DNA from 2 places in the Neptuniibacter sp. 2_MG-2023 genome. Region 2 is predicted to be linked to the other one. Evidence: predicted binding sites of a transcription regulator. Region 2 holds the regulator's gene; the other holds the start of a gene.
What was found. The regulator FNR, encoded in region 2, switches genes on or off when oxygen is low (the NO sensors DNR and NnrR bind a similar motif). The targets are predictions, from matches to a motif close to TTGATNTANATCAA.

Region 1: Q4486_RS14490 (TraR/DksA family transcriptional regulator) is a predicted target of FNR. The motif match lies at 6,297-6,310, and genes of this name have one in related genera.

The regions. Positions count from the first base shown of each region.
Region 1 is NZ_JAUOQC010000018.1:31,352-47,831, reverse strand. It holds RNA gene Q4486_RS14535 (RtT sRNA) at 1-36, opposite strand, end outside; tRNA gene Q4486_RS14530 (tRNA-Lys) at 76-151, opposite strand; gene queC (7-cyano-7-deazaguanine synthase QueC) at 203-886, opposite strand; gene ybgF (tol-pal system protein YbgF) at 901-1,680, opposite strand; gene pal (peptidoglycan-associated lipoprotein Pal) at 1,684-2,199, opposite strand; gene tolB (Tol-Pal system beta propeller repeat protein TolB) at 2,298-3,578, opposite strand; gene tolA (cell envelope integrity protein TolA) at 3,626-4,516, opposite strand; gene tolR (protein TolR) at 4,526-4,942, opposite strand; gene tolQ (protein TolQ) at 4,964-5,644, opposite strand; gene Q4486_RS14490 (TraR/DksA family transcriptional regulator) at 5,851-6,231, opposite strand; gene ruvB (Holliday junction branch migration DNA helicase RuvB) at 6,389-7,399, opposite strand; gene ruvA (Holliday junction branch migration protein RuvA) at 7,411-8,043, opposite strand; gene Q4486_RS14475 (trimeric intracellular cation channel family protein) at 8,040-8,699, opposite strand; gene ruvC (crossover junction endodeoxyribonuclease RuvC) at 8,745-9,263, opposite strand; gene Q4486_RS14465 (YebC/PmpR family DNA-binding transcriptional regulator) at 9,443-10,183, opposite strand; gene aspS (aspartate--tRNA ligase) at 10,309-12,072, opposite strand; gene Q4486_RS14455 (FmdB family zinc ribbon protein) at 12,160-12,387, opposite strand; gene Q4486_RS14450 (HIT domain-containing protein) at 12,721-13,164, opposite strand; gene Q4486_RS14445 (GNAT family N-acetyltransferase) at 13,303-14,436, shown strand; gene Q4486_RS14440 (hypothetical protein) at 14,564-15,031, shown strand; gene Q4486_RS14435 (transcription elongation factor GreAB) at 15,056-15,556, opposite strand; gene Q4486_RS14430 (peroxidase-related enzyme) at 15,736-16,305, shown strand; gene Q4486_RS14425 (response regulator transcription factor) at 16,342-16,480, opposite strand, start outside.
Region 2 is NZ_JAUOQC010000002.1:138,418-154,897, reverse strand. It holds gene Q4486_RS03250 (heavy metal translocating P-type ATPase) at 1-1,165, shown strand, start outside; gene ccoS (cbb3-type cytochrome oxidase assembly protein CcoS) at 1,218-1,418, shown strand; gene Q4486_RS03240 (sulfite exporter TauE/SafE family protein) at 1,411-2,073, shown strand; gene hemN (oxygen-independent coproporphyrinogen III oxidase) at 2,157-3,545, shown strand; gene fnr (fumarate/nitrate reduction transcriptional regulator Fnr) at 3,618-4,412, shown strand; gene Q4486_RS03225 (adenine phosphoribosyltransferase) at 4,573-5,115, shown strand; gene Q4486_RS03220 (alpha/beta hydrolase) at 5,217-6,098, shown strand; gene Q4486_RS03215 (thioredoxin fold domain-containing protein) at 6,139-6,609, shown strand; gene rdgC (recombination-associated protein RdgC) at 6,714-7,628, shown strand; gene Q4486_RS03205 (SLAC1 anion channel family protein) at 7,749-8,720, shown strand; gene Q4486_RS03200 (hypothetical protein) at 8,931-9,389, shown strand; gene Q4486_RS03195 (rhodanese-like domain-containing protein) at 9,424-10,062, opposite strand; gene Q4486_RS03190 (DUF3087 family protein) at 10,238-10,747, opposite strand; gene queE (7-carboxy-7-deazaguanine synthase) at 10,862-11,494, shown strand; gene Q4486_RS03180 (bile acid:sodium symporter family protein) at 11,523-12,404, opposite strand; gene Q4486_RS03175 (cation diffusion facilitator family transporter) at 12,943-14,121, shown strand; gene Q4486_RS03170 (YigZ family protein) at 14,118-14,738, shown strand; gene Q4486_RS03165 (SulP family inorganic anion transporter) at 14,714-16,363, opposite strand.

The DNA.
Region 1 (16,480 bases), on a different contig from region 2:
TTTAACGGTTCTCATCCTGTACATATGAATTTCCTGTAGGCATAAAAAAACCAGCACAGGGCTGGGTTCTTTAAGTGGTGGGTCGTACAGGATTCGAACCTGTGACCAATTGGTTAAAAGCCAACTGCTCTACCAGCTGAGCTAACGACCCACTTGGAGGAGGCGTATTCTACGCACCAAAAGCGGGAAAGCAAGGCTTTTTTTACTGGTAGCGTGTTGGGTCTTTAATTCCTGCCTCCACAAAACCTTTTGTACGTAACCGACAGCTGTCACAAACACCACAGGCACGACCTTGATCATCCGCTTGATAACAAGAGATCGTCAAACCGTAATCAACATTCAGCGCTGTACCCGCTTGGATAATCTGCTCTTTAGTTAGATCGATCAACGGTGTCTCTATACGAATAGGATCACCGCTTACACCACGTTTAGTGGCAAGGTTCGCCATAGTTTCAAATGCAGCAATATATTCTGGTCGACAATCAGGATAGCCGGAGTAATCCACCGCATTGACACCGATAAAAATAGCATCCGCTTCTAACACTTCAGCCCAACCTAAAGCCAAAGACATAAATACCGTGTTACGTGCTGGCACGTATGTCACTGGAATCTCATCCGTCTCCTCTTCAGGAACATCAATACTATGATCAGTCAGCGCAGATCCGCCAAAATCTTCAAGGTGAAGGCGAATCACTTGATGCTCAACCGCTTTTAGCTGTTTAGCAATCTCTTTAGCTGCATTAAGTTCTGTCAGCGAACGCTGTCCATAATCAAAGCTCAGTACATAGCAGTCATAACCACGGTCAGAAGCAATGGCTAGCGCTGTTGCTGAGTCCAAGCCGCCAGAAAGCAGTACCACTGCTTTAGGGGAAGCAGGCGTATTCATGTATATTTCCAGATTTATTGAAGACGTTTAAATTCTTCGGCCAAACGGACGGCAGAAGAGTCCGGATACTTAGTAATAACAAGATCTAAGTATTCAGTGGATTTTTTACTATCACCTAGCTGATCGTAGACAATACCAAGTTTATAAGCGGCATCCGGTGCTTTACGGTGATCAGCAAATCGTGTGACAACCTGCATAAAAGATTCGCGCGCCAACTCAGGTTTCTGTTCGGCCAAGTTCACTTCACCAAGCCAATAATAGGCATTAGCTAAGCGTTCGCTTTGCGGGTAATCTTTAATAAAAGCAGTAAATGCTTCAGCCGCTTTAGGAAAGTTTCTCTCTCGCACTAGCCCAAAGGCTTCGCGATAGGCTTTAGCATCACTAGGTGCTGCATCAGACTGCACAAGTTCAGGCTGGGATTGCGTAACTGTAGGCGTTGGCTCAGCACTACTCAGATCAGTAGAAACAGGCGTACTGGGAGCTGAGGTTGTAGATATAGATGATATACGTCGATCAAGATCTCGGTAACGATCCAATTGCTGACGTTCCATCTGTTTTAGACGGTAATCCTGCTGCTCTAACTGCCCTCTTAATGATCGCACCTCATCCTGCAACTGCTGGACAATAAGTACAAGCTCACTACCGCTTGACGCTTGAGGAGTATAAGTCGCCGTTTGAGATGAGCTTTGGCCACTATCGACGCCTAACTCAATCACCGGAACCTCTTCAGCAACAGCACTAGCGCTGAGTAACAGCGCCAGTGTTGATGTATATACTGTGTATTTTGAAGTCATAAATTAACGAGATACGTACTTCAATTCCACACGACGGTTCTGGCTCCAGCTAGAATCGCTGTGACCCAAAACGGCTGGTTTCTCTTCACCGAAGCTAATAGATTCAACCTGGGAACCAGATACACCATTAACTTGTAGGAAACGAGAAACAGCTTTAGCACGACGCTCACCTAGAGCCATGTTGTACTCACGAGTACCACGCTCATCAGCATGACCTTCTAGTATAACTTGTGCTGATGGGTTAGCTGCTAAATAGGCCGCATGTTTTTCTAAATCAGCAAAACCATCCGCTTTTACAACAGACTGGTCAAAGTCAAAGTAAAATACAGTTTGAAGGTTTGCGACATCGTCCATAGAGGAACCGCTAACACCAGTATTCTGGCTTACGCCCTGAGTCGAACCTGTGTCAGTTCCTGCTGTAGAACCAGTGCTTTCTGTTGTGCCAGATGTACTACAACCTGCTACCCATGCAACGGATAGGGCTAGTGCAACTGCTTTAGTTACGTTGGAAGCTCGCATTGATCACTCCTGAAAAAATTTACTGGTTTACCCAGCATTTTTAATGTTATTAACGCCGCCATGTCCAAATCAGGACATAAGTTAATGTCTATAAGAAATTATTGCAAGTAGGGACTCCATGCGGGTTCCCTAACATCGCCACTCGTTGCCGGCAATATAAAGCGCACATTACCATCTAAGGTCACGCCACCAAGCACACCTTTCACCCCTTTTTGAGTAGCATAAAGAATAATACTACCGTTTGGAGCTATAGTGGGCGACTCATCAAGATACGTATCAGTTAGCGTATCTAAACGGCCTGTTTTCAAATCTTGAACAGCAATTCGGAACACATTGTCATCACCTCTGTGTACCATCGCGAGGAAGCGACCATCATGGGTCAAACGTCCACGTGAATTATAATTGCCTTCATAAGTCACTCGTTCCAACTGGCGGGTCGGCAGATAGATCCGATAGATCTGTGGCTGACCACCTCGGTCGGAGGTAAAAATAATAGATTGACCATCAGGAGACCATGAGGGCTCCGTATCAATCCCATAATGATGAGTAATTCTGGCTAAACTACGGGATCTTAGATCCAGTACATAGACCTCCGGATTACCATCTTTAGATAAGACTATCGCTAATTTATTACCATCTGGTGACCATGCTGGCGCACCATTAAGGCCTCTAAATGATTGAACTTTTTCACGTTTACCTGTTGCCAAGTATTGAATATAGATTGCCGGACGGCCACTTTCAAAAGACACATAAGCGAGTTTAGAGCCATCTCGTGCCCAAGCCGGTGACATTAAAGGTTCACTCTGCTGACGGATCGTAATCGGACGCGCACCATCAGAATCGGCCATTTTAAGGCGGTAGCTCACTTTACCTTCACCATATTGCTGAGCGGTAACATAGACAATTCGTGTGGAAAACGCACCGCGAATGCCCGTCAACTTCTGATAGATCATATCCGATATATAATGTGCTATATCGCGTAGATTATCTTGTGTACCTGATACTCGCTCAGATAACAAACGCTGCTCTTTAAGGACATCATAAAGCTCAAATTCAACTTTTATTTGATTACCTTCAGCAGGTATTTGACGGCCAATCACTAAAAACTCAGTTTTGCTAATTCGCCAATCTCTATAATAGATCTGAGCTTGCTGAGTTGGAAAACTCAACATATTTTTAGGATCCATCATATTGAACAAGCCGGTACGACCTAAATCAGCTGAAACAATCTTAGCAATATCTTCTTTTAACGCTGACGACCCATCCCAAGCAAAAGGTACAACCGCAACAGGGGTTGGCTCATCAATGCCTTGGGTGATCTCAATCGCTAAATCACTCTCAGCACTAGCAACAGAGGAAAGCAGTAACACACAACTCATAATTAATAGATGAAACACTTTCTTCACGCTTAACTCCCCTTTAAAACTTAATCCCGTAAATCTTCAGGTCTAAACCGAAGAACACGCTTCCTAAAATAACGGTCAAACACAACAGGATCTAACTCCTGTAGCTTTTCAAATACAGTAACACGATCAATCGCTCTCAGTGCATCATTATCAAACCGAGAATCACCACTCGACTTCGTTACATAGCGATCATTAACACGGCCTGAGGGTAATAGATGCACCGTTATCTCAACCACCATACCATTTCTTGCTGTTGGAGAACGTCGCCAATTACGAGTGACCTGATCAACAATATAAGCTTCATAGCCCATCGCAGCAGCACGCTGTTCTTCTGCCGCAATTGCAGCCTCTTCCTCTTCTAAAGCCCGAATCAAGGCTTCATTTCTAGCCTGTTCTTCTGCTGCTTTACGGGCTTTTTCTGCTTTGCGTTCAGCTTCCGCTTTTTTCTTAGCCGCATCAGCTTTAGCTTTTTTTGCAGCCGCTTCTTTAGCTTTTTTCGCTTTTTCTGCGGCCGCTTTCTTTAACTTAGCCTCTTGAACTTTCTTCTGTTCAGCCTGTTTTTTAGCATCGGCTGCTTTTTTCTTAGCTAACTCTTGTTGTCGTTTTTTATCTTCTGCTTTCTTCTTAGCCGCTTTCTCTTTTGCTAACTGTTTTTTCTTCGCATCCGCTTTACGTTTTTTATCCGCTTCAGCTTTACGTTGCAAATCAGCTTTCTGTTTTGCTTTAGCCTCTGCTGCGGCTTTTTTTTGTGCAGTTTGAGTTTTCATATCCACAATCGTTGCTTGAACATGCCGCGGCACTTTACGTGTCGAGTCTTCATGGTCAAACCAACTCTGTGCCAATAAGCCAACAACAACCGCATGCAGTAAAACAGCAAAGAGAGTGGGAAGCAGGTAACTACCTAAACGCAAAATTCTAACCTACTCTGTCACCAAGCCAACGCTTGGAGCGCCAGCTTGTTGTAGTAAAACCATCAGTTGCACAACCGTATTGTAATCAACACTACGATCGCCGCGAACTAATAACATTTTATCTGGATTGGTCGCCAAAATCTTACTGATTCGATCTTGGACCACCTCAGCGGTAACCGCTTCTTCAGGGTCACCACCAATATCGATAAAGTATTCGCCATCGGCATTAACCGTCACTATAACGGGTTCATTGTCTTTATCATCTACAGGTTCTGCTGCGGCTTTAGGTAACTCAACATTAACCCCTTGTGTAAGCATCGGTGCAGTAATCATAAAGATCACTAATAACACCATCATTACATCAATATAGGGCACAACATTGATATCGGCGTTCAACTTGCGCTTTTTCTTATGCCTTCTAATCATCTGATCACACTCCCCATTAAATTAGTGTGATCCATGCATACGGCGATGCAAGATAGATGAGAATTCATCCGCAAAGGTTTCATAATTACCTAATAGATATTCCACTTGTGCAGAATAACGGTTGTAAGCAATGACGGCTGGAATTGCGGCAAAAAGGCCAATAGCTGTAGCAATTAGAGCTTCAGAGATACCTGGAGCCACTGATGCTAGAGTTGCCTGATGAACATTGGCTAAGCCACGGAAGGAGTTCATAATCCCCCAAACGGTTCCAAAAAGACCGACATAAGGGCTGGTTGAACCGACGGTTGCCAAGAAAGGTAGATGACGTTCTAATTTATCTTCTTCACGCGCTAAAGCAACACGCATGCTTCGCTCAACGCCGTCCATTACAGAATCTGGATCATAACCCTGCTGTTGCGTTAATCGGGTGTACTCTTTAATGCCTGCACGGAAAATATTTTCAGCACCACAATCGGAATTAGGCTGCTGATTGACTTCACGGAAAAGTTGGCCTAAATCGACACCTGACCAAAATCGTTCTTCAAACTTCCTGAGGCTTTTACGTGCTTTTGAAAGCACCGATTGACGCTGAAAAATCATTATCCAAGAAAGCACTGAGGCTAACAAAAGCATTAGCATAACCAGTTGCACAACTAAACTCGCATTTGCAACCAAACTCCAGATCGACATTTTTTCGACCACAGTACTATCCTTCTTATCTATTTAAGCAGTTAAAGAGACCCCAAACCTGCTTTCTGATTACTCAAAAGCAGATAAGTTCAATCTATTTCCCAGCAGAGAAATTTAGGATCAACAATAACAGTCAGAAGAATTAATACAAGAAAAAAACCAGCCTAGAACGGCTGGTTTAATACAAGAAAAGTGATGAAGGGTTTTGTAAAAAAAAATTATGCGCTTTTTTGCAAACCTTGCTCATATAAAGACTGACAACGAATACATCGAGCGGCAGTTGGACAAGCCTTTAAACGACTCAATTCAATCTCTTCACCGCAATCGGTACATAAACCGAACTCCCCTGCATTGATTCGACTTAACGCAGATAAGCATTCTGCTATCTCTTCGTTATGCCTAGACAGGGATTCAACTTTCAACATAAAGTCTGCGGTAGCATCCGCATCTTCCCCAGAATCATGAACCTCTAGCGTTTGCACTCCGGTGCTTATCTGCGGCTCCATTTCCTCTGTCACTTCAGCTTGTAACTGCTCTAATAGATAGAGAAGCTCCTTTTTAAAGGCCGCCACCTCTGATAGCGTAAGATTAACCGTCATAACAATACCTGCACTTACTTTATTATAGTAATCGGTATATTAGACCTAGGACCTATAAAACAGGGTTGACGAAGATCAGTTTTAGCACAAAAGCATACTTAAAGTAGGGTTTATTGATCTAAATCGGATTTGGTTTATTTAATAAAACCAGTAATGATTAACCTTCGTCTGGCCGATCAATCCCAAAATGCTTATAAGCATAATCAGTAACTACACGCCCTCTAGGGGTTCGCATAATAAATCCTTGCTGGATAAGGTAGGGTTCCAATACATCTTCGATAGTATCACGCTCTTCACTGATTGCCGCTGCAAGATTCTCTACACCTACAGGGCCTCCCGCAAACTTGTCGATCATCGTCATTAACATTCGGCGATCCAGATGATCAAAACCATGATGATCAACATTAAGCATATTTAAAGCTCGATCTGCCATATCATTATTGATCTTACCGTCCCCTTTAACCTCAGCGTAATCCCGCGCACGGCGCAACAAACGGTTTGCTATACGTGGCGTTCCTCTAGAGCGCTTTGCTACTTCCGAAGCGCCCTGCTCATCAATATAAGTGCCAGAAAGGTTAGCTGAACGGGAAACGATGCGGGTCAAATCTTCGACATTATAAAACTCTAAGCGCTGCACAATCCCAAAACGGTCACGAAGCGGGGATGTGAGCAACCCCGCTCGCGTGGTTGCCCCCACTAAAGTAAAAGGAGGCAGCTCCAACTTAATAGAACGGGCAGCAGGGCCTTCACCAATCATAATATCAAGTTGATAATCTTCCATTGCAGGATAAAGCACCTCCTCCACATTAGGGCTAAGGCGGTGAATCTCATCAATAAACAGAACATCATTAGGTTCTAAATTAGTTAAGATCGCTGCTAAATCCCCTGCTTTCTCAAGCACTGGGCCAGAGGTGGTTTTAATCTCCGACCCCATCTCATTAGCAATAATATTAGCTAATGTGGTTTTACCTAGGCCCGGAGGCCCAAAAATCAAGGTATGATCTAAAGCTTCATTACGCATTTTCGCAGCCTGAATAAAAATCTCCATCTGCTCGCGTACAACAGGCTGTCCCACATAATCTTCAAGGGTTTTAGGGCGAATAGCGCGATCTGTCGCCTCTTCTACAGGATTACTTAACGGCGAAATAAATCGATCAGCTTCTATCACTTACAGTACTCCTACCCAACCATTGCACGTAGAGCGTAACGAATAAGCGCTTCACTACTACTTGTAGCACCTAAAGCTTTTACCGCTTGAGCTACCGATTTAGTCGCTTGAACAGGCTTATAACCTAAAGCGATCAACGCGCTTTCAGCCTCAGACCGAGAATCGGCAACTGGCTCGAAAGCAGCCATATCAGGTCCATCTGCAGCCGATAACTGAAATTCGCTTGAGCTTTCAAGGCCCAATGCCTGAATTTTATCTTTCATCTCAACAATCAAACGTTCTGCAGTTTTTTTGCCTACACCGGGCAATTTTACTAACGACGCGGTATCACCATCATTTACACAACGTACAAATTCGGCAGTAGAAATGCCCGATAAGATTGTGATCGCCAGTTTGGGCCCGACACCATTAGCTTTAATTAAAGTGCGAAAAAGCGTGCGTTCTTCCCGTTCATAAAAACCATAGAGCAACTGCGCATCTTCACGGGTCACAAAGTGAGTAAACAAAATTAGCTGCGAACCACATTCAGGTAAACGATAAAAAGTATTCATTGAGGCTTCGACCTCGTAACCCACTCCATTCACATCAATAACGAGTTGTGGAGGGCGTTTCTCTATTAACTCACCTTTTAATCGACCTATCACTGATCCTGCCCCTTTTTCATATCTTCCAACTTATGTCCTGCGACAATAAATTCTGGCAATTTCAAGTTCGCAAAAATGGTAGCCATGCGAACAACAAATACTATCGACATGGCTATAAGTACCAATAACTGCTCTTCTACCACCTCATAAAACGCAATATAGAATATCGCACCGACAATAGAGCAGGTCGCATAAAGCTCGCCGTCACGCTGAAGTATTAACGGAATTTGACCTGTGAGAATGTCACGAATCATACCTCCGGCACAACCCGTTATTACCCCCATCATAACAGCGATAATCGGTGAAAATTCTAATGCTAAGGCTTTTTCAGCACCAAGAACTGTAAAGAGCGCTAACCCCATCGCATCAAGTATTAACAATAATCTTCTTGGGTATTGCATATAGCGACACACGACAAAAGCAACAACCGCAGAAATAATCGCTACCCAAAGATAAGTCGTATCAGCAATCCAAACAACCGGGTGAATATCCAATGTGATATCACGAATAGTTCCGCCACCAATTGAGGTCACAATAGCTAACACTACCACCCCTAAAATATCTAAACGCTTCCCTTGGGCTGCTAAAGCTCCCGCAGTGGCGAAAACCGCAACACCCAGAAGGTCGGCAATATAGATAAAATATTCGTAACTCATGATTAAACTCTTATAAGTAACAATGCTGCCTAAGCAACTAGAAAATTAACGGCGCCAACTCGCATTTCGCGACGACATACTACCTGCAGTTTTAATCAAACTACTACGTGTATGAGCATGACAAAGAGCAATAGCTAACGCATCAGCGGCATCCGCTTGAGGCGCGCCTGGCAACTTCAGAATTTGAGTCACCATATGCTGGATCTGTGCCTTATCAGCCGAACCTTTGCCCACAACAGATTGCTTAACTTTACGCGCTGCGTATTCATAAACAGGCAGATCTGCATTAGTGCCTGCCACAATAGCCACACCACGCGCCTGACCTAGCTTTAAAGCTGAGTCAGCATTACGTGCCATAAACACCTGCTCAATGGCCATCTCTTGAGGACAATAACGCTCTATGACCTCAGCAACGCCTGTAAAAACCTGCTGCAAGCGTTCTGGCAGCTCATCACCTTTGATGCGTATACAGCCGCTAGCAACATATTCATTTTTATTGCCAACACTATTAATCACACCGTAACCTGTGATGCGCGACCCTGGATCTATTCCTAATATAAGCATCTGTTTAATACATTCTGATTCAAATTGCGGTTCAAAATCACCAACCCCAAAAAAATACTGTTTATTTATACAGCAAAGAATACAGGAGCTAGCCCATTTTAAAAACCCTGAACCCACTAATATTGAGGAATAAAAAAAGCCGAGAGTATAATCCCGGCCATTAGAAAGAGGAAAGAAAATTATTCGTCCATCGATTCTTCAGGGATAATGGCATTGTGATAAACGTTCTGAGAATCATCAAAATCCTCTAGCGCATCGATCAGCTTCAGGACTTTTCGGCCCGCATCTACATCCAACTCAACAGTTGTTGATGGAATCATCGCAATTTCCGCATGAACCGGCTGCAAGCCGGCATCTTCCAAACCTTGCTTTACATCCATGAACTCATGCCAATCGGTGAACACATCTATAGAGTTATCATCATTAGTAACCACATCTTCAGCACCAGCCTCAAGTGCGGCCTCCATTACAACCTCTTCATCCAGATCGTCCCCAAAGGTGATCTGGCCTTTCTTCTCGAATAGGTAAGCAACCGAACCACTTGTACCTAAGTTTCCACCAAACTTATTAAAAGCAGCACGCACCCCAGCAACCGTACGGTTAACGTTATCTGTCATACACTCAACAAGAATTGCCACACCATTTGCGCCGTAACCTTCATAGGTGAGCTCATCGTAATTATCACCTTCTGCGCCCCCTGCTCCACGTAGAATCGCTTTATCGATAGTATCGCGCTTCATATTTGCGCCTAGGCCTTTATCAACCGCCGCACGCAAACGAGGATTATCATCAGGATTACCGCCACCCTCTTTCGCAGCAACCACAAGTTCACGAATCAGCTTAGTAAAAACCTTACCGCGTTTAGCATCTTGTGCCGCCTTACGGTGTTTAATATTTGCAAATTTAGAATGACCAGCCATCACCCTCTCCCTATCTACCGTATGTTTTAAAATAATGATCTATAGATACAAATAAACTGCCCGAAGGCAGTTTATTTTTAATACTAAAAGGCCCTTTTAAGCGCCCTATTACAGCAAAACGAAAACTAAGGCGTTTTACGTAATTTAATGTTTAATTCACGAAGCTGAACAGCGCTAACCTCACCTGGCGCATTGGTCATCGGACAAGATGCACTCTGCGTTTTAGGGAAAGCGATGACTTCACGGATAGAATCCGAACCGGTCATCAACATAATCAAACGGTCTAAACCAAACGCTAAACCACCATGCGGAGGCGCACCAAATTTTAGGGCTGTTAGTAAGAAGCCAAATTTATCTTCAGCTTCTTCGTCAGAAATACCTAGAATCTCAAGTACTTTAGCTTGCATCTCTTGATCATGGATACGGATAGAACCGCCACCCAGTTCACAACCATTAAGCACCATGTCATACGCACGGGATAGTGCCGCTAGCGGATCAGCTTTAAGCTCTTCTGGTGAGCAGCTTGGTGCCGTAAATGGGTGGTGCAGCGCAGTTAAACCGCCATCACTTGTCTCTTCAAACATTGGGAAATCAACAACCCAAAGTGGCGCCCACTCGCGCTGAGACATTTCAAGATCTTCACCTACTTTAATACGTAAAGCGCCTAGTGCTTCAGAAACCACTTTCTCTTGATCAGCACCGAAGAAAACAATATCGCCATTTTCTGCGCCTAAGCGTTCCATAATCGCCATCGTTACATCATCACCTAAGAACTTGATGATAGGTGACTGAAGGCCATTCGCGCCGTTTTCAATTTCATTCACTTTGATCCACGCCAAGCCCTTAGCACCGTAAATGCTAACAAACTTAGTGTAATCATCGATATTTTTACGTGTCAGCTTAGCGCCGCCCGGTACTTTAAGCGCAGCAACACGGCCTTTAGGATCTTTTGCTGGCCCAGCAAAGACTTTGAACTCAATCTCGGCCATTAAGTCAGCAACATCAACCAATTCCATTGGGAAGCGGAGATCTGGCTTATCAGAACCAAAACGCTGCATCGCTTCAGAGTATGGCATGCGTGGGAAATCACCCAGATCAACACCCTTAAGCTCAAGGAACAGTTTACGGATCATTTTCTCAGTTAGGCCCATGATTGATTCTTCATCCATAAAGGATGTTTCAATATCAATCTGGGTAAATTCAGGCTGACGATCCGCGCGCAAATCTTCATCACGGAAACATTTAGCGATCTGATAATAACGATCAAAACCCGACACCATTAACAACTGTTTAAACAGCTGTGGTGACTGCGGCAATGCAAAGAAAGCTCCTTCATGGATACGGCTTGGCACCAAGAAGTCACGCGCACCTTCAGGCGTTGCACGGTTAAGAATAGGGGTTTCAATATCTAGGAAACCATTGTCATCTAAAAAGTTTCGGATCGAATTAGATACTTTAGAGCGGAAACGTAGTTTTTCCTGCATTTCAGGACGACGTAAATCGATGTAACGATGACGCAAGCGAACATCTTCACCCACCTGTTGATGTTCATCCAACTGGAAGGGAGGTGTTTCAGACTTGTTCAATAGAACCAGTTCTTTACCTAATACTTCGATCTCACCTGTCGGCATATCAGCATTAGTTGTACCTTCAGGACGCGCACGCACAGTCCCTTTAATTTCGATAACAAACTCATTACGACAGCTATCAGCAAGAGTAAAACTCTCTTCACGATCGGGGTCGAATACAACCTGCGTAATACCTTCACGGTCACGCACGTCTAGGAAGATAACGCCACCATGGTCACGGCGACGGTGCACCCAACCTGCCAGTGTAATGTCTTCACCGATATGCTCTTTTCTAAGATCGCCGCAATAATGACTGCGCATAATTTACTGTTCCTGTTAACTTAAATAGATCGGGTCTACACCCAATCGTCTATGAATTAATAACCTATCCAGTACTCTTCGCTAACCTTAGCTAGCGGAGCTGTCCGGTGTACCTGCAAGATTTTTCTTCTTACCGGTTTTAAAATCTGTTTCATACCAACCAGAGCCTGATAAACGAAAGCCCGGTGCTGATACTTTTTTAACTACATCACTGCTTGCGCATGAAACACAAACTGGCGCTGGTGCATCACTTTTAAGAACTAACTTCTCAAATTCGTGACCACAGCTATCACACTTAAAATCAAAGATTGGCATTCGAAATAAGTCCTCAAACTGCTAAGGATAAACCTATTAAAAACGGCGGATTATACCTGAATTATTTGATGGTGACAGGCCCCTACCCGCATTGATCGCAGAAAGAGCTATTTGAAGTGAATTTAACAGAATGAAAGTAACTAAACCTAAGTAGTTTTATAGGTTTCTAGATTATTGGCTTCACAATAGAAGGCCTGCCTTATTATGATCAGAGCCTATATCTAAGCGAATACTTAAATACTTCCCTTACATTAAAAGGCAGAGCCTTAACCCGTATGACGCCATCTCCTTTAGATGCTCAATATTTTATCCACTAAGCAAACGTCTACAGGTTTAATGAAGTTCAAATGTGAGCTCACCTGCCAATAAGACTTCAAGCTTAGAGCGCACGTCATCTAGCTGTTCAGCCGTGTAAGGTTGCGCAGGAAACTTACCCCAGACCGGCGCAGGCCAAGCTTTATCAGATTCGTAACGCACAATATGATGAATATGAAGCTGAGGAACCACATTACCCAAAGCGGCAATATTCATTTTTTTAGCGGCAAACGCATCAGCAAGATTAGACGCTAAAAAAGAGGATTCTTTCATCAATATACATTGATCTTCATCTGACAGGTGATAAGTTTCGGTGACTCCTGCACGGCGCGGGACTAAAATAAACCAAGGATAGTTCGCATCATTCAACAATAATAAACGACTAACAGGAAAGTCCCCCAATACAATACAATCAGCTGCAAGTTGGGGATGAAGTTCAAATTCAAGTTCTAGCTCATCCATTTTTATGCCCCTATATGCAATGGGGATGACGCCCCATACAATCAAAGATAGACCTATAAATTAGTTTAAAAGGTCACTAACAATCATTATCCTCAAATTAAAGCTTAGCAACTATAAAAGAAAGCGGGTACCAACAATATGCTGGAAATAAAATTCAGCCATAAGATCAGCGATATAGATAAAAACCTATGGAATCAGCTCTCTCCCACTGATAACCCTTTTCTCCGCTATGAGTTTCTTCACGCATTGGAAGAATCAGGCAGCGCCTCCGCTCAATCAGGCTGGCAGCCTATACACCTACAACTAAAAGATAACGGTATAACCATCGCTATTATGCCGCTCTATCTAAAAAACCACTCTTACGGTGAATACGTGTTTGACTGGGCGTGGGCCGATGCTTACCAGCAACATGGGCTCAAATACTATCCTAAGTTGGTCTGTGCCATCCCCTTCTCCCCAGTTATGGGCCCGAGGCTATTAACACAACAAGATCCCGCTCCTTTGCTAGCCACTATTCGCGCCCAAATACCTGTACTCTGCGAGAAATTAGGCGCTAACTCGTTCCATCTCCTTTTTCCAACCGAATATGAAAAGAACCATTTAGCGCAGCCCAAATTAATGTTGCGCAAAGGCTGTCAGTATCAATGGTTTAATCAAGACTATAAAAGCTTTGAACACTTTTTAAGCTATTTCACCTCAAGAAAAAGAAAGAATGTAAAAAAAGAACGGCAGAAAGTGATCGACCAAGGGATCAGCCATATACAGCTCAGTGGCCATGAGATCAGCCACCAGCAGATCGAGCAGTTTTATGATTTTTACCGTATGACCTACTTAAAGCGTGGACGTGAAGCTTATCTGAACAAAGAATTTTTCTTTAAATTACAAGAAACAATGCCCGATAACCTTCTCCTTGTTATAGCCATGCAAGGGGAACGCCCCGTTGCTGCAGCCTTATCACTTAAAGATTCTGACACTTTGTATGGTCGCTACTGGGGCTGCTTTGATGAATACGACAGCCTGCACTTTGAAACCTGCTACTATCAAGGCATCGATTACTGCATACAAAACAATCTAAAACGCTTTGATTCAGGAGCCCAAGGTGAACATAAGATCCAACGAGGCTTTCAGCCTGTAGCTACCTGGTCTACTCACTACGTAAAAGAGGTGGGCTTTAATCAAGCGATTAAACGTTTTATTGTGGAAGAAACGGCTATGGTGGATGAACAGATGATAGAGCTCAGTAAATTTCTTCCCTTCAAAGTCGATGAGTAATTAAATATCCAACAATTTCCATTGTTTATGCAGATATGCCACTATCGGAAAACAGTATTTAAATCGGTGTGATGAAGCTATCTAAACCATCCGACCGCTCGACAATAAAATAGATAAAGGAAGATCAATGAATATTAGCAAAAACCTGTTACTTGCGGCTCTTATCACACCACTAGCGACCTCTGCACTCGCTGCGCCTTCAATCAATAATATGCAGACCTGCCAAGGGGTTATAGATTTTGTTGAATATAAATTGGATTCTGCGCCTGATAAATACCCACAAGAAGATCTAAATGCCGTACGTCTTGGGTTAGGTGGATATGACAACTTTATTCAACAAGAGATCGTAACACCGGGTCTACTTAAATTTAATGGTGGCGATGCAGCCAAAGCCAAAGCGATGCAAAAGCAAGTGGATGAGTATAAAGCCACCATAGTCGGCGGACTTAAAAAGCAATACAAAGACACCCGTTTTTATACCGACTTTGCGGTTGCTATCAACGATTGTGCAAAACAATCAGTACCTGCAGGCCAAGCATTAGAGAACTTAAAAGTTGCCATCAACACGTTAGTTAAACTTGCCAAAATGGGTTAATCATCACCTTCCTAGCGCGATAATTTAATAACACGCTGCTACTTGATAACTCTTTTTATCAGTAGCAGTTCCTATATCAACCTGATCACCAAGCCCTAAGCCCATTAACGCTTTACCTAATGGGGATGAGGGCGTTATTACCATCACCTCTTGACCAAGATTGTGATCACCATATTTCACCTTTAAACCACCGGCTAAACGCCCGATAAGCAGGTATTTCACTGCCCCTATTTCATCCTCAAGCTTAACTAATGAGCCCACACCAATCTCATCGACCTCCTCATCATTGCCTGAAGATTCAAGTAACTGCTGAAACGACCTTAACTCCTCTTCACACGCCATAACCCGTCTTGATTGACCTTCGGCAAGATACGCCGCCTCCAAGCCCAATGTATCGTACTTATTTTCAGCAACGTTCTCTTTATCCGTGGCGCTTTGATGTGCTCGTTCTGCTGCGGCTATAGCGTTTTGATAGTCTCGCTCTAACGCCATAACAACCTGTTTAAGTAATTTATATTTATTCAAGAGAATCTATCTACTTTTTATCAATCTGATTGGTCGGTCTTAGACGGAGTATTAAATCATTTCTGGTTACATTTCGTTAGGATTCACTCAACATTGTGCAGCATTTCCTGTTTTTACTCTTAGCTATCTGAATGCATTTATATCAGAGCAAATAAACCCTATAAAAATAAGGAAAGGCCATGTTTAACACAGACGTATGTCGCTATCACTATATCAACCTGAATGATCTACCTGAAGATATTCAGGCGATCATCACCGAAGTACAAGAGAAAACAGGGTTTATCCCTAATGTATTTTTGACCTTAGCTCGCCGCCCTGATGAGTTTCGTGCATTCTTCGATTACTACCAAGCAATCATGAATAGGGAAGCTAATTTGAGCTTAGCTGAGAAAGAGATGATTGTGGTTGCCACCAGTTCAGCAAACGGCTGTCAGTATTGTGTCGTTGCTCACGGCGCCGTGTTAAGAATTATCACGAAACAGCCTATACTCTCTGACCAAATCAGTATTAACCATCACCACAGTGCAATAACTCAGCGGCAAAAATCAATTCTCGATTTCAGTATGAAACTATGTCGTACACCAGAGCAGATTAACGAAGAAGATTATAACCGTCTCTACAAACAGGGATTAGATGATGAAGATATCTGGGATATCTCCAGCGTCTGTGCGTTTTTTGGTCTATCGAACAGAATGGCGATTATAAGTGCGATGCAGCCTAATCCTGAGTTTTATACGATGGGTCGATAAACCTAAAGGTAGCGTCACCTAAAAGCTAAGGTGGCGCTACTGCCATTTAACCTCCGTCGTTAGCATATAACCAGCCCCATAAACGGTTTTAATCAACTCTGGATGCTGAGGATCTGACTCAATTTTCTTCCTCAAGCGAGACATTCGCACATCAATGCTTCGATCATAGGGAACG
Region 2 (16,480 bases):
TGCGGTTCTACTAACAGCGATTATTGTTGGCTTCAGTTGGTGGCTAGTTGAACCCTCTCAAGCCTTTTGGATTACACTCTCAGTTCTCGTTGTCACCTGCCCATGCGCACTCTCTCTAGCAACTCCGACAGCACTGACTGCAGCAACCGGTACCTTAAGACAAAATGGGTTATTGATTACCCGCGGCCATGTATTAGAAAGCCTAGCCACTGCCACCCATATTGTTTTTGATAAAACCGGCACATTGACTCAAGGCAATCTGAGCCTACAGCAAATCGTACCCTTAACAGATCTCAGTGAAAGCGAATGTACTAAAATTGCAGCGGCGATTGAAAAACATAGTGAACACCCTATAGCCAAAGCGTTTCATGAGAAATCAGCCGAACTGAACGCTTCCAATATCCATAATGAAGTAGGTCAAGGACTCGAAGGGTCTATAGGTAATCTGCGCTACCGTATAGGAAAACCAGACTTTTCATCCCAGATTTGTTCACAACCTCAACCCCCTTTGCCAGAAACCAGTGGTCAATGGCTACTCCTTTGCAATGAAAATTCAGCTTTAGCTTGGTTTAGGCTCAACGACCAAGTTCGCAGAGAAGCCCAACAGACCATCAAACATCTACAGCAACTGGGATTAACCTGTGAAATGCTAACAGGCGATAATTCATCTGCGGTTGAGGAAGTAGCCACTTTCTTAGGTATTAATAACACAGTATCAGGCGTCTCTCCTGAGCAAAAGCTAAGTCATGTGAAAAACCTTCAAGAAAATGGCGCACAGGTCGTCATGGTAGGCGATGGAATAAATGACATTCCTGTACTGGCTGGCGCCCAAACATCGATTGCTATGGGCGGCGCAACAGACTTAGCAAAAACTAATGCTGACGGAGTGTTAATCAGTCACGACCTACTACGCTTAGTGGACGGTATTTTACTCGCTCGAAAAACTAAGCGAATCATCAAACAAAATTTATTTTGGTCTCTTTTCTATAACCTTATGGCGCTTCCTCTTGCAGCTTTTGGCTTTATTGCTCCTTATATGGCGGCACTAGGAATGTCTGCAAGCTCGCTTGTTGTTGTCAGTAATGCTATGCGTTTGAACCGCTTAAAGAAAAGAAAATTAGGCCCAATCAAACATCAATCTGAAACGTTGAAGACTAACCCCTAACAACAAAATCAGGTAGAATTACTCCTTTAAAAATTAAGGGTTATTGATTCCCATGGACATTATTTTTCTCCTTATTCCAATCGCTATCATCTTAGCGAGCTGTGCCGTTTGGGCTTTCTTTTGGAGCGTTAATAATGGTCAGTATGATGATTTGGACAGCCCCGCTCATAGCATTTTATATGACGATGACGAAGCACTGATTCCCGATGACGCCAAAGTAAAAAAACCTTCTCCTAAGGATAAGGATGACTGAAGCACTCTCACTACCAACCGCATTTTTGCTAGGTTTACTCGGCGGTACACATTGCCTTGGTATGTGCGGTGGTATTGCGACAACAGTTTCCCTTAGCAGCCCAAATGGTATGAAAGGCTTTGGCTTATTACTGGGTTACAACAGCGGGCGAATTACCAGCTACGCTATAGCGGGGGCATTACTCGGCAGTGTAAGTTGGTTAATTGAAAACCCAAGCATACAACTCGCATTACGAATATTTGCAGGTTTAATGTTAGTCAGCATGGGACTTTATATAGCACAATGGTGGCAAGGTCTGACCAAGGTTGAGCATCTAGGCTCCTATCTCTGGAAAAAAATCAGCCCTTTTGCACGCCACTTTTTACCGGTTAAAACATTACGCCAAGCACTCATGCTCGGCGTACTTTGGGGCTGGCTACCTTGCGGTCTCGTTTATAGCACACTCATATGGGCATCCGCCGCTGCGGACTGGACCTTAAGCGCACAATTAATGATCGCTTTTGGATTAGGCACGCTGCCCACTATGCTTTTAACTGGCGTTTTAGCACAACAGGTAAAAACAGTTTTACAACGAAAACTAACAAAACACCTCTCTGGTAGCCTGATTATACTGATGGGACTCTACACAATCCCTTGGCAAGGCATACTGAATTAGCCATAGAGTTAAACCAAGCTTAGTTACTAATAGATTATTTACTGTCAGTGATGGCAGCAGTCGAGATAACGAGGGAAACATTCGTGGATAGCAACCTGATAAAATGGGACTTAGATCTAATCAAGCGATACGACCTTTCAGGTCCACGCTATACATCTTACCCAACAGCCGTTCAGTTCGATCCTGAACTATCTTCCTCGGATTTAGTGACAACAGGACAGAACTCTGCCGACTTAAATGCGCCACTCTCTCTTTATGTGCACATCCCATTTTGCGCACACGTCTGCTACTACTGTGCCTGCAATAAGGTCATTACACGAAATCGTAAGAAAGCACAGCCCTATTTGGATACCCTGTATAAAGAGATGGCTCAGCTTTCCAAATGGTATAGTAATGACCGTCAGGTCACTCAGCTTCACTGGGGCGGCGGTACGCCTACTTTCATTAGCCATGAGCAGATGAGAGAGTTAATGCAGCAGATGCGGGCTAATTTTAATCTACTAGATGATGACTCCGGCGATTACTCTATTGAGATAGATCCAAGAGAAGCCACTGAAGAAACAATCCAAGTATTAAGAGAGATCGGTTTTAATCGCATTAGCTTAGGTTTACAAGATATAGACCCTAAAGTGCAAGAAGCTGTTAACCGTGTGCAATCGGTTGAACAAACTTCTGCCATTTTAGAAGAAGCTCGCCGCCAAGGCTTCCGCTCACTTAACCTTGATCTTATTTATGGCTTGCCCTATCAAACATTTGATGGCTTTAACGAGACATTAGATACCGTTATTGAGATGAACCCAGATAGACTCTCTGTATTTAATTATGCTCACCTGCCAGATCGTTTTAGGCCACAGCGTCACATCGATGAATCAACACTACCTAGCCCAGAGACGAAACTTGCTATTCTAGAATCAACTATCAGTAAACTACTCAATGCCGGTTATGTCTATATAGGCATGGACCACTTTGCTAAACCTGATGATGAATTAGCTATTGCGCAAAACACGGGAAAACTACACAGAAATTTCCAAGGCTACACAACACATTCTGAATGTGACTTAGTTGCCATGGGGGTATCTGCCATTAGTCAAATTGGTTCTGTGTACTATCAAAACCAGCATGAGATGCAAGCTTATACAGATACAGTAGAAAGCGAAAAACATGCAATTAAACGCGGCGTAAGCTTAACCCAAGATGACATTATCCGACGCCATGTCATCACTCATCTTATTTGCCATTTCGAATTAGAAAAAGCACCAATAGAGCAGCGCTTCGGTATCCAATTCGATCAGTACTTTGCCGATGCCCAGCAAGAGCTAAGCGCTTTTACCACCGATGGTCTTATTCAAATGGACACAAAACGCATTACCGTATCACCCGCCGGTCGGTTACTAATTCGCAGAATATGCATGGCTTTTGATGCTTATATACCAAAAGACCTTAGCTCACAGCGATTCTCACGGATTATTTAACTTTCCGTATTTACAGAAATATTACATAATCAAAATGTAGCCACTCGATTATAACGACAACAGGAATGTATTATGAGTGATAACAAGACAAACGAAGGGAAGCTGCGCAGTTTGCAGCAGGTTAGCTGTAACACTTGTAGTCTTAGCTCATTATGTCTCCCCGTTTCGCTTAATATGACAGAGATGGAACGGTTAGATAGGATTATCGATAAAAGCCGACCATTAAAAAAAGGGGAGCACCTATTTAACCAAGGTTCCGAGTTCACTGACGTGTATGCGATTCGAGCAGGGACCGTTAAAACCTACACCATCACAAATGAAGGTGAAGAACAGATCACTGGATTCTATTTTCCAGGTGAACTTGTTGGCATGAGCGGATTTGATTGCAACGAATACCCTGTCTCAGCAAAAGTACTAGAAACTACAACCGTTTGTGAAATTCCATTTGAGCGTCTCGACGATCTGTCGGGGCAGCTTCCGGAACTACGCCGCCAGCTTTTACGCACTATGAGTAAAGAGATTCGCGAAGAGCAACAGATGATGCTTCTTTTATCAAAGAAAAATGCAGAAGAGCGTGTAGCAACATTCTTGGTGAAAATATCGCAACGCTTTAAAGCAAGAGGCTATTCTGAAACAAGCTTCCGTCTATCCATGTCACGTAATGAGATTGGTAATTACTTAGGCTTAGCCGTAGAAACTGTCAGCCGTATTTTCACACGTTTCCAAAAAGCTAATTTACTGCGCGTTGAAGGTAAAGAGGTTCATATAGAAGATATAGAGCAACTCTACAGATTATCTGGAGAGATTATAGAAAGTGATGCGACTGAACCAGTAAGTGCTCAATGTGGTAAAAACGGCCACTGCTAAAGATCGATAAAATAAAAGAGCACCGGCATATTGACTACCGGTGCTCGTCAGTCGCACAAAAAGTAGCCATCTCAATGTGTAACCCAACGGGTTCATTAGACCTTTATCTCCCCTAAAATGCATTGAGCCAAATCAACAAGCAGTTTCCAAGGAGTTTTTAATGTCATACGACGAATGTTATGTGAAGTCAGTTATTCGAACCATCCCTGACTGGCCTGAACCTGGCGTACAGTTCCGTGACATAACCCCCCTATTTAAAGACCCGAAAGCATTGCGCATGATCTCTGACGCTTTTATTCAGCGTTATGTTGATAGTGATATTACTCATATCGCCTGCATTGATGCCAGAGGCTTTTTGATCGGCTCTATTATCTCCTACCATCTAAATATTCCCTTAGTTCTCGTCCGTAAAAAAGGGAAGCTTCCAGGCCAAACAATCGAACAAGAATATAAGCTGGAATATGGCACAGCGACCGTTGAAATGCAGGTTGATGCAGTTACTTCTGGAGACAAAGTTTTAGTTTTTGACGATTTAATCGCTACAGGCGGAACAATACTTGCGGCCTGCAGCATTATCAAAAAATTGGGAGCATCAGTATCAGAAGCCGCTGCACTCATTGACCTACCTGATCTTCAAGGTTCCAGTAAAATCCAAGATGCAGGTGTCCCAGTACATACGCTTCTAGCCTACGAAGGCCTTTAAACACTACAAGTGACCTCTAATAGAATACTGAAACGGCTTGCATATTTCTTTTAAGAATATCATTATAACTTAATTGACGAACAAGCCGTTTAGGTATTTCTATGCTCCGTATTATTATCGCCCTATTCCTTGCTAGCAGCCTTCTTAACTCCAGCAACCTATATGCAGAAGAGATCACACTAAAATATAAGCATCTCGACTTAAATGCCAACCTGCACCTGACAGAAGAGAACGGTTTTAACAATATACTTCTCATCACCCACGGCACACTCGCCCACAATGGCATGGAGATCATTGCCACATGGCAAGAGCTACTGGCTGATGAAGGCATGAGTAGCCTAGCTATCAATTTAAGTTTAGGCCTGGATAATCGGCATGGTATGTACGACTGTAAAACTCCTCACACCCATAAACATACCGATGCAATTCCTGAAATAGCTGCTTGGGTGGACTGGCTTAAAACACAAGGTAGCCAATCGATAATATTAGCCGCCCACTCCCGGGGAGGGAATCAAACAGCTTGGTATGCGGATACACACTCAGACCCTGTTATAAAAGGACAAATTTTAATTGCTCCGCAAACTTGGTCGGAACAATATGAAGCAGCGAGTTACAACAAACGCTACCAACACTCACTGCCAGATCAGCTAGAAAAAGCTATTCAATTAGCCCCAGATAACATGCTTACCAATACAGATTTTATCTACTGTGAAGATACGCAAGTAGCCGCTTCAAGCTTTGTAAACTACTATCAAGCTAACCCACGCCTTGATACTCCCACGCTATTATCTAAAACTACACTGCCAACACTAGTCTTCAGTGGCAGTGAAGATACTATTGTTGCCGATCTATTTGAAAAATTGGAAACTTTAAACAACGATGCGGTACAAAGCATTCAAATTGAGGGAGCTGATCACTTCTTTCGCGACCTTTATATGGATGAAGTTACTGAACATAGTTTAGAATTCATCGAACAACTATAAACACTCAGCCCCTACGCTGAGAATAAACGCCGGAATTTACATGTTTAGATTACTACCGATCTTTTGTTTAATAATCAGCCAAGCGATCTGGGCTGTGGAAATACCGAGAACAAAAGACTTACAGCAAGCCTATGTAGAGACTGGTAGAAATTCATCAGGTCAGGAAAAAGTTGTGATGCTCTTAGTCTCGCAACCTAATTGTAACTACTGTCTTCTTATTACCGAAGAGATCATCCATCCAATGCTTTTAAGTGGTCATTATGAGAGCACTACGCTCTTTAGCGAGCTTGAAATTAATACAGGAGGTAGCATTAAAGATTTTAACGGGCAACAGGTAGGCGCTAATACATTTGCTCAACGGTACAATGCATGGGCAACCCCAACACTGCTTTTTCTCAACAATAAAGGTGAGGAAATTGCAGAAAAGATGGTCGGCATCAACACCTTAGATCTCTACGGATACTATGTCGATAAGTCCCTTAATACAGCTTTTAAAAAAATAAATCCCTAAGCACCCTATTTAGATAATTAATTTCGTCATAAACCTATAATTTCCTCTTCCATCCACAACATTTCTTGCTACTATGCACTGCCTTTTTTCTATCAGGAGCTGCTATGTGGTTTAAGAATGTCATCTTTTATCGTTTAACTGAACCCTTCGAATACACACAGGAACAGTTACAAGAAAAGCTCTTGGAACAAACATTTACACCTTGTAAAAGCCAAGAATTGAGCCGTTATGGCTGGGTTTCACCTTGCCATTTAACAGAAGATCTACTCGCTCACCAAGTACACGGCATGTTTATGGTGGCTACCCGCAAAGAGGAAAAGATCCTACCCGGCGCCGTTATCAAAGAAGCCGTTGGTGAAAAGGTTGCCGTTATTGAGCGCGACCAAGCACGTAAAGTTTATAAAAAAGAGAAAGACCAACTAAAAGATGAAGTTGTGCTTGACCTCCTACCCCGCGCTTTCAGTAAGTTCCAACAAACCAGTGCAATTATACTTCCTAGCTTAGGCTGGATTGCTGTTGATTCTTCTAGCCACAAACGTGCTGAAGAGCTACTAAGCCACCTACGTGGAACGCTAGGTAGTCTACCTATAGTACTTCCTGATGTGCAGCAATCACCATCAGCCGTTATGTCCACTTGGTTAGAAAGTGACACTAGCATACCTGAAGGCTTTGAAGTGTTAGATGAATGCGAGTTACGCGATAATGTCCTTGAAGGCGGTGTTATTCGAATTAAAGGTCAACAACTGGAAGATGAAGAGTTTGTTGCCCACCTTGAAGCAGGTAAACGAGTAGTTAAACTTGCCCTTGAATGGGATGAACATCTGAAAATCCTGCTACAAGATGATCTCTCAATCAAACGCCTTAAACTCAGTGACCAACTACAAGATAAAATGTCCGATGAGGCCGCTGAAGATGAAGTCGCTCAATTTGATGCAGATATGGTTCAAATGGGCTTAGAGTTTGCCAAACTGTTCCCTGCGATTATTAAGGCCTTTGGTGGTGAAGCAAAGAGACCCTAAACTAATCGCTGCTTCCCAGCCATACTTAATGACTGGGAAAAGGTGTACAGAAAAACTTGGCTTTAATTCTTAAAAATAATTATAATATTAGAATATTCTAATTTAATGATGGTTAGAGACATGCAAAATAGCCCTGAACAGAACTTACCTAAACTACAATTTTTTCCTGCAGCTTTTTTCTCTGTAGTAATGGGATTAACAGGGCTTACCCTCGCTTGGGATAAAGCCTCTGTCGTTTTTGGTTTTACTGACGTGATTGCTCAGGCACTCCTTATTCTAAGTGCGTCAGTACTACTACTGATTGTTATCACTTATACATTAAAAGCAAAAAAATACCCAAACGCTGTTGTAGAAGAGTATCAACATCCCATCAAAATGAGTTTTTTCCCTGCGTTTTCCATTAGTCTTATTTTAATGAGTATCGCAACTCTACATGTATCTAAGGAGCTCTCATTATATTTATGGGGAACAGGTGTCACTATACACTTAGGTTTTACCATCCATGCTTTAAGCCAATGGATTCACCATCCAAAATTTAAAATCGAACATTCAACCCCAGCATGGTTCATACCTGTTGTCGGTAATATCCTGATTCCCATTGCCGGTGTTGAGCATGGTTTTATAGAGTTAAGCTGGTTCTTTTTTTCAATTGGGTTTATTTACTGGATTATTTTAAAGACTCTCATTTTTAACCGTATGTTCTTCCATGAGCCGCTACCACAAAAGCTGCTCCCTACCCTATTTATCTTAATCGCTCCCCCAGCGGTAGGTTTTATCTCATACATGAAATTAAACGCTGATCTAGACAACTTTTCGCGTATCTTATTTTATACATCGATGTTCTTAGTATTACTGCTTTTCACACAACTACCTAGATTCAGTAAAATAAAATTTTACATGTCTTGGTGGGCGTATTCTTTCCCTTTAGCCGCCTCAACAATAGCAACATTGGTGATGTATCAACACAATCCATCTCCATTTTTCCAATATATAGCTATTGTATTACTTACTTTATCTTCAGTGGTCATCAGCATACTTTTTATTCGTACAATACTGGCGATAATCCGCAACGAAATATGCCTTCCTGAATAAACCAAAGGGGGCGCTCCCACCTCGCCCCTTTTATTGACCTGTTTCCAGACAGAAAAATGCACTAAAAAAAATCACAACGAACCAATCGTCACCATAATGGAACAAAAATAAGCGTTAAAAAAATTTAAGTCATTAAAAATCAAAAGGTTAATGTTTTTGGCGTAATTCATGCTTTTGATTACAAGGTCTATAGCTTATGGGCCATTTACAATGACAAATGTTCCACTCTCTTTAGAAAATACATTATTGAAAGTATGCCGGGAAAAACTCACGGGTACCGTTTTCATTGCTTCCGAATCAAACCGTTCTGGGCAAATTGTTATCAATCAAGGTGCATTAATTGGATTAAATTATTGCGGACTAAATAACGAAGAAGCATTCAACACTTTAGTCAACAGCCAAAACCTGCGCTGCTCCTTTACTCCAGACCTGCTTTTCCCCATTGCAGAAAGCTTACAACCTGAGGCTGCATTACATCTATTAGAAAAGATAGGCTATTCTGAGGAAATCATTGAAACCGAACAAGCCCCCATTGAAGAGCCTGATGAGATAGCTGAGGAAGTGAATACCGTTATCTATAGGGGACAAGTAGTCGAACGAAAGAAAGATAAACCTAAAGCTGAAAGAAAAAAATCAGGCTTAGTTTATAGAGGACAAGTGATAAGTTAGGAAAACCTACCCTGTAGGCTTTCCTATGAATACTCTACTCTACCCCATCGCCTACAGTAGTCAGACCTAGGCTTGTCCAGGCTTGCATTCCACCACGATAATACTTCAGCTTTTCTGCTGGATAGTCAGCTTCTAGCATTGCTCGAATTAAGGCTGGCGTTTGTCCACACCAATAACCATTACAAAACATTGCTAATGTCTTAGCTTGGCTATAATCAAAGCTACCATCTTCTTTTTTAACTGCGCCAAACTCTTCCAAAGCATCCGCCGCTGTTTCCTCTTCTTCCATTACGGTATAAGGAACATTCATGCTGCCTGGAATCGTTAAACGATAATGCCAACCAACGGTGCGAGTATCTACAATTAAGATATTCTCATCAGTTTCCGCCTGTTGCATATAATCAACAAATTCACGTTCGCCAATAGTTTCAACATCATAAGGCTCAAAAGGTCTTATTGGCTGAGGCATACCTCGAAAGGTCGTGTTATAAAGCTCATTAATCGTATTATTAGGATCTTGATTACGCATAACCTCAATAGGCTCACCATCATGCTGAACAGTAAAAGACACAAGACCCGGCGCTATCATCGCCTTGCCTCCTTCAGCTATTACATGGGGAGATGAGATCAATGCCGCCACTAACGCAAAACGACCCACTGTGTGCTTTAACATGTCGAAACCTCTATTATTATAAGTTTATTCGGTATAGTTATAACGATTTTTGCACAAAAGCCTACTAATAGTCATTAACTCTAATATAAGACATTAGAATAAACTGATGGACGATTTATCGCTAAGAACAAATATAAAACGACACCTTTATAAAATAGAAACGAGATAAACCTCTCTATTTTAGGGTGAGTAACATATCAATCGTATATAAATGAGGATCCGCTTCTAAACCTTTTTGCTGACATTGATCTAAAAATTTAGCTTCCCGTTTTTCAGTGTCATGAAAACCAAAATCATTCCCTTCAAGACTCTGAATTTGTAACGTAGCCTTATAATAAAAAGCCAATACAATAGCGGCAGTCTTATCACCTTCATCAAGCAACACTTCCCAGCGATGACGATGATTCTGTATTTTCAAAGCTTGACGCTTAAGGTTCCATGCATAACGAAGTTCATCATAATAAGGACGCCCAACAAATCTAGAAAAAACACCGATCGTAATTAAAGCGCCTGTTAAAACACCTATTAAATTGATCATGGTGTTTGCTTGTTCTGGGTTCCCAAAATAGTTACGTAATAAAGCACTTAATCCTAAAGCAATCAGCGCAAAGATCAGACACAAAATCAGCGCAACCTTACGCTGTTTTTTCTTATAAATCGTTTTATCTATCTGTTTAAGTTCCACGTAACTACCCTATTAAACCTAATTATATGATGATGAATGAAATTAACTTGCAGTCAAAATCTGCCAGTGTAGACTTAGCGCCTTTAAAATAAAGGCCCTTTCTAACATAATCTAATGTATTCCGTAAAAGAGATTTTCTATAGTTTGCAAGGCGAAGGTGCACAAAGTGGACGCGCATCAATCTTTTGTCGTTTTAGCGGCTGTAATTTATGGTCCGGTCGCGAACAAGACAGGCAAACAGCTGTCTGTAATTTCTGCGATACTGACTTCATCGGAACTGATGGTCAAAACGGTGGAAAATTCAAAACTGCCGATGATCTCTGTACGTTTCTAAGCTCTTTTTGGCCTAAAGACAGTCATATTCCACCTTATATTATTTTTACTGGTGGAGAACCTGCTCTCCAGCTCGATCAAAACTTGGTCGATACCTGCCACCAGCATGGTTTTATTATTGCCATAGAAACCAACGGAACAAAACCTCTTCCAAACAACATTGACTGGGTCTGTGTCAGTCCAAAAGCCGATGCCAAGGTAATAATCACTTCTGGTGATGAATTAAAGCTAGTTTACCCTCAGCAACTTGCCCGACCTGAACAGTTTGAAGAGATGGATTTCAGAGAATTTTATCTACAGCCTTTAGATAGTCCAACCCGCCCTATCCACACTCAAGATATTATCAACTTCTGCTTAAAGAACCCACGGTGGAAACTGAGTCTTCAAAGCCATAAAACCTTAGGTATTGATTGAAACTAAGGTATTGGTTGGAACTAGGTCGCTACACTGTACGGTTAAATATCTGCCTAGATGTATAAAAACGGTAAGCGATTAATATAAAAGCGGGAATATTCATCAGAACGCCATAAATAAGCGCACTGGCAGCCATCTCCGAATTATGTAAAATCCCCCCCGTTATTAACAAGGCTATCGCCGCGTTTTGAATACCTACCTCTACAGCTAAACTAATACCTTGCTCTGTATTAAGTCGCATCTGACGAGCAATCCAATAACCTAAAAACATAGCTAAAGAAACGAGTACAAGTACGCTCGGCCCTAACTGAAAAGTTAACGCGGGTAACTGCTCCCAGTTCGTTTTTACTATACCGAAAACAACCAACACCAGAAAAAGACCTGCTAACGCTTTAACATAGCGCTCAATGCGCAGACAAAAAGCAGGCCAGCGATGATGAACTAAGGCGCCCAATAAAGCGGGAAGCACAGAGATCACCATCAACTTGACCATTGTAAGAACAATGGGAAACTCTATCGCCGCTTGTTCACCCATCCAGTAACTGACGGCTAAGGCCGTTAAAATCGGCATACTAATGGGTGTAATCAAACCAGAGATAGCTGTTAGACAAACAGACAGAGCTGTATCTCCCCGTGACAGATAAGTAATCATATTAGATGTCGCTCCCCCAGGTGCAAAAGTTAACACCATAATACCGACAGCTAGGGCCGCAGGGAGATCAAAAGCACTGACAACAACAAAACCTAATAAAGGTAATAACAAAAGTTGAGATAAAACCCCAACGAAGACAACGTTAGGTTGACGCCAAAGCAGCGAAAACTCAGGCACCCGCAAAGACATTCCAACACCCAGCATAATAGTAAAAAGTGCTAGAGGTAAAACCAGCTGTACGGCTATTCCATGTTCCATATTCAATCCTAAATTTTTAATAAAACGATACTAAGTTTTTGTTGGTTTTCATACAACATAAAAGGCAATTTTTTATACCCAATAAAACTCAAACACTGATGATATAAGGGATAGCAAAGGCTACCCACATACGCTGTGGATAACTTTGTGAGTTATTTATTTAAAACGTCATGAAACGCCTATTAAATAAGGCGCTCCGTCAAACTGATCATTTTTTGATCAATAACAAATTACCTCTTTAATATCAACATGTTAAATATGTCAATACTGTAATTTAAGGTTTTAAAATATGTATAGGAGAGACATTAATGAGTTACACAAATTAACAGTGTAAAAGGTATATTTTCAATAAAACAATGATTCGCCTAAACACCCCTAAATAGCTAGCATTATCCGGCAATTTCAAACAAAGCATTCAAATAACCTTCAATAACTACAAATAACCTATCTACCTTTACTTCTTGCTTATCGAAAACAATAAAACTGCTAAGATAAAGCTATCTTTGATCTTCACCCTCTGAGTTAAAATGGACAAATAATGCAACGAGATACGGCACAGCTAAAAGCCGCAAATAAAGTCACCATCATCGGAGCGTTAATCGATACGCTCTTAGGTCTACTAAAAATAGGCGTTGGCCTTGTCTCGCACTCATCCGCCTTAATCGCTGATGGCATCCATTCTTTATCCGATCTATTTACTGACCTTATAGTCATCGTAATTTTAAGAATCTCTCATAAAGGACCAGATGAAAACCATCCTTGGGGGCATGGGTATTTTGAAACGGTTGGTACTGCACTCTTAGGGAGTATTTTGATTGCTGTCGCAGGCGCTATGGCATACGACAGTACTCTCAATTTACTGAGTAATGAAACCTTACCTATTCCCGAATGGCCCGCATTAGCCGCTGCTTTACTCTCCATTATTTTAAAAGAGTGGATCTATCAATATACAGTTAGAATTGGCCGTAAAATAGGATCTGATCTCCTAATTGCAAATGCTTGGCATAGTCGAACAGATGCAATTTCATCCGTTGTAGTTTTTATCGGTGTTGCAGGGGCAATGTCAGGGATCACTTGGCTCGACTCTGTGGCTGCTATAGCCGTAGCATTAATGGTTGCTAAAATTGGATGGAGTCTTAGTTGGAAAAGTTTTCAAGAGCTGGTTGGCTCAGCCTTACCCCCAGAGCAGGTTGATAAGTATAAAAGCCAAGTTATGTCAGTTAAAGGAATTATCAGTGTCCATAGTTTTAAAACCCGAGCGATGGGGAATAAAAGCTTGTTAGAAATGCACATTCAAGTCTCCCCTTTCATTAGCGCCTCTGAAGGCCACTTTATTGGTGATGCCGCATGCATGAAGCTATATGACAATGGGGATATCGCTCATATCATCTACCACATAGATACCTACGATGATGAAGAGCATGAAAAGTTACATAGTAACCAATTATTACCGATGCGCGACGATATCGAGCCATGCATTCAACAGTACCTGCAATCTCTAGATAAAGAGGTAAACCTTTATCGCCTGTCACTTCATTACTACAAAAACAAAGTCAATCTAGAAATACTCTTATCTGCGCCTAAACATCAACCATTAACCCTACCGGATAATAGTTCAGAACAGATAATTGCGGGGCTTAAAAAATCATTAGCAGAACTAGAGCTTCCCCAAGATTGGCTAGGCCATATATTTTTAGCTACAGGGTTGGAGCGATGAATCAACAGCAGATCCCCGCACAAGCGCTGTATCAATCAGAGATTGAAGTAAAACATAGTCGTTTCATTACCCATATAGGCCATACACCTAACCTAGAGAGCGCTAAAGCCTTTTTAGATGGCATACGACAAGAGCATAGCAAAGCAAATCATAACTGCTGGGCGCAGATTGCAGGACCTAGATCGGACTTAAACTGCTGGGGAAGTAGTGATGATGGTGAACCTAAAGGCACTGCAGGAAAACCAATGCTCAACGTTCTTAGTCACACAGAGCTTTGTGAGATCAGCATCGTAGTAACACGTTATTTTGGTGGTATTAAGCTCGGTGCTGGAGGGATTGTCAGAGCTTACAGCTTAGCCGTCCAAGAAGCCTTAAAAACATTACCTACATTAGAAAAAGTAGATAAATTTCGTTTTACTTTAACCCTACCCCACGCTTTAGTCGGTAGTATTGAAACACTACTCATGAAATGCCACGCAGAAGTACTGTCTCGCAACTGGAATGAAGAGTTGCTACTCACCGGCCAAGCAAGCGACCAACAACTGGCCGAATTAAGACAGCAACTTATTCCCTACCAACACCAAATACATTATCAAGATAAGGTGATGCGTTGGTAAGCCGCTTCTAACGCATCTATCCGCTTATCAAACAAACACTCATCAGCTAAGCGGTTAAGTATCTGCATTTTAGAAAGCACACTGCGAACCGGCCCATTAATACCAATCATATACACGCTTCGATTAGCCGTTAACGCTTCAACCATAATATTTTCAATCGCCATTGCGGTAGACACATCAATCAAAGGGACTGACGTAAAATCAAACATTAGGGCATCATGGGGCTGACTATTCGTTAATTTCTTTGTCATCCCTTTCACAGAAGCATAACTTATTGGCCCCTCTAAATGATAAAGCAGGATTTTTCCTCCCGCGCTAACAAGAATCTCTTTTTCTCTTGGGCTTAATTGATCAATATCATCAGGTTGATCTGCAACAACTCGAATGGAATCAATCTGAATATCCGATAGATGCTTAATCGTAATGACATTCGCTATAAAGACACCAATAATGACGGCAGTAACAAGATCAACAAAAACCGTCAGCCCGAATACTAAAAGCATCAACACAACAACAAAAACGGGCGCTCGATGAAGCCGCTTAAGAAAATTCCAATCAATGATATCAATGCCAACCTTAATTAGAATTCCAGCAAGCACTGCGTGAGGAATATCTTCCGCTAAAGAACCCGCCCCCAAAACAATAAGAAGAAGCACAATGGCATGAACAGCTCCAGAAAGAGGTGTTTGCCCTCCGGCACGAATATTAATGACGGTTCGCATTGTCGCCCCCGCACCAGGTAACCCACCAAAAAGCCCCGCCATCATATTACCAACACCCTGACCAATCAGCTCGCGATCGGAATCATGCTGCTCTTTAACTATATTATCTGCCACTAATGAGGTTAATAAAGAATCAATCGAGCCTAAAGCCGCCAGCATAATTGCAGCCAGCAACATATCTTCAAGAAGTGCAAAATCAATACTTGGAAAGATAAATTCAGGTAAACCTGAAGGGATACTACCAATAACAGGCACACTGCCTTCAGGTAATAAAGTGACATAAATCAGTGTACCTAAGCACAAAGCGATTAAGGGTGACGGGATAATTTTCGCTATTGATTTTGGGCATAAAAAAACAATCAACAGCGTTAATACACCAAGCAGTAGAGCCGAAGCCTGATAAGATAAAATATTTGCTGGCAGCATTTGCAATGAGGCAATCACCGATGACTCACCACTATGTCCTAATAGCGGCGCTAATTCTAAGATGATAATGATAACCCCAATACCACTCATAAAACCGGATATCACAGGAAATGGCATCAAGGTAATATACTTACCCAGCCTAAACAGCCCGAAGAGCACTTGAAAAAAACCACTCATTAGCACAACAGTAAAGGCCAAAATAGGCCCCTGTACCGGATCAATAGCACTAAACTGAGTAAAAACTGCCGCCATAACAACAGTCATCGGCCCCGTTGGCCCCGACACTTGAGCTGGAGTTCCACCAAATAAAGACGCAAAAAAACCAACAAAAATAGCGCCGTAAATACCGGCTATAGGCCCTGCACCAGAAGAAACACCGAAGGCTAGCGCTAGAGGGAGCGCAACCACTGCAGCAGTAATACCCCCAAAAACATCTCCTCGTATATTACGAAAATGAATACCACGAAGCAGCGCCATAAAGAGAATCCCTCCTTATAAAATGACTAATACTCAAAACAGTGTAGCAAGAAACCTTATCTTTATAAGGCCAAAGGCGCCACCTACCTATAGACCCATCAGATCAATAATCGATCA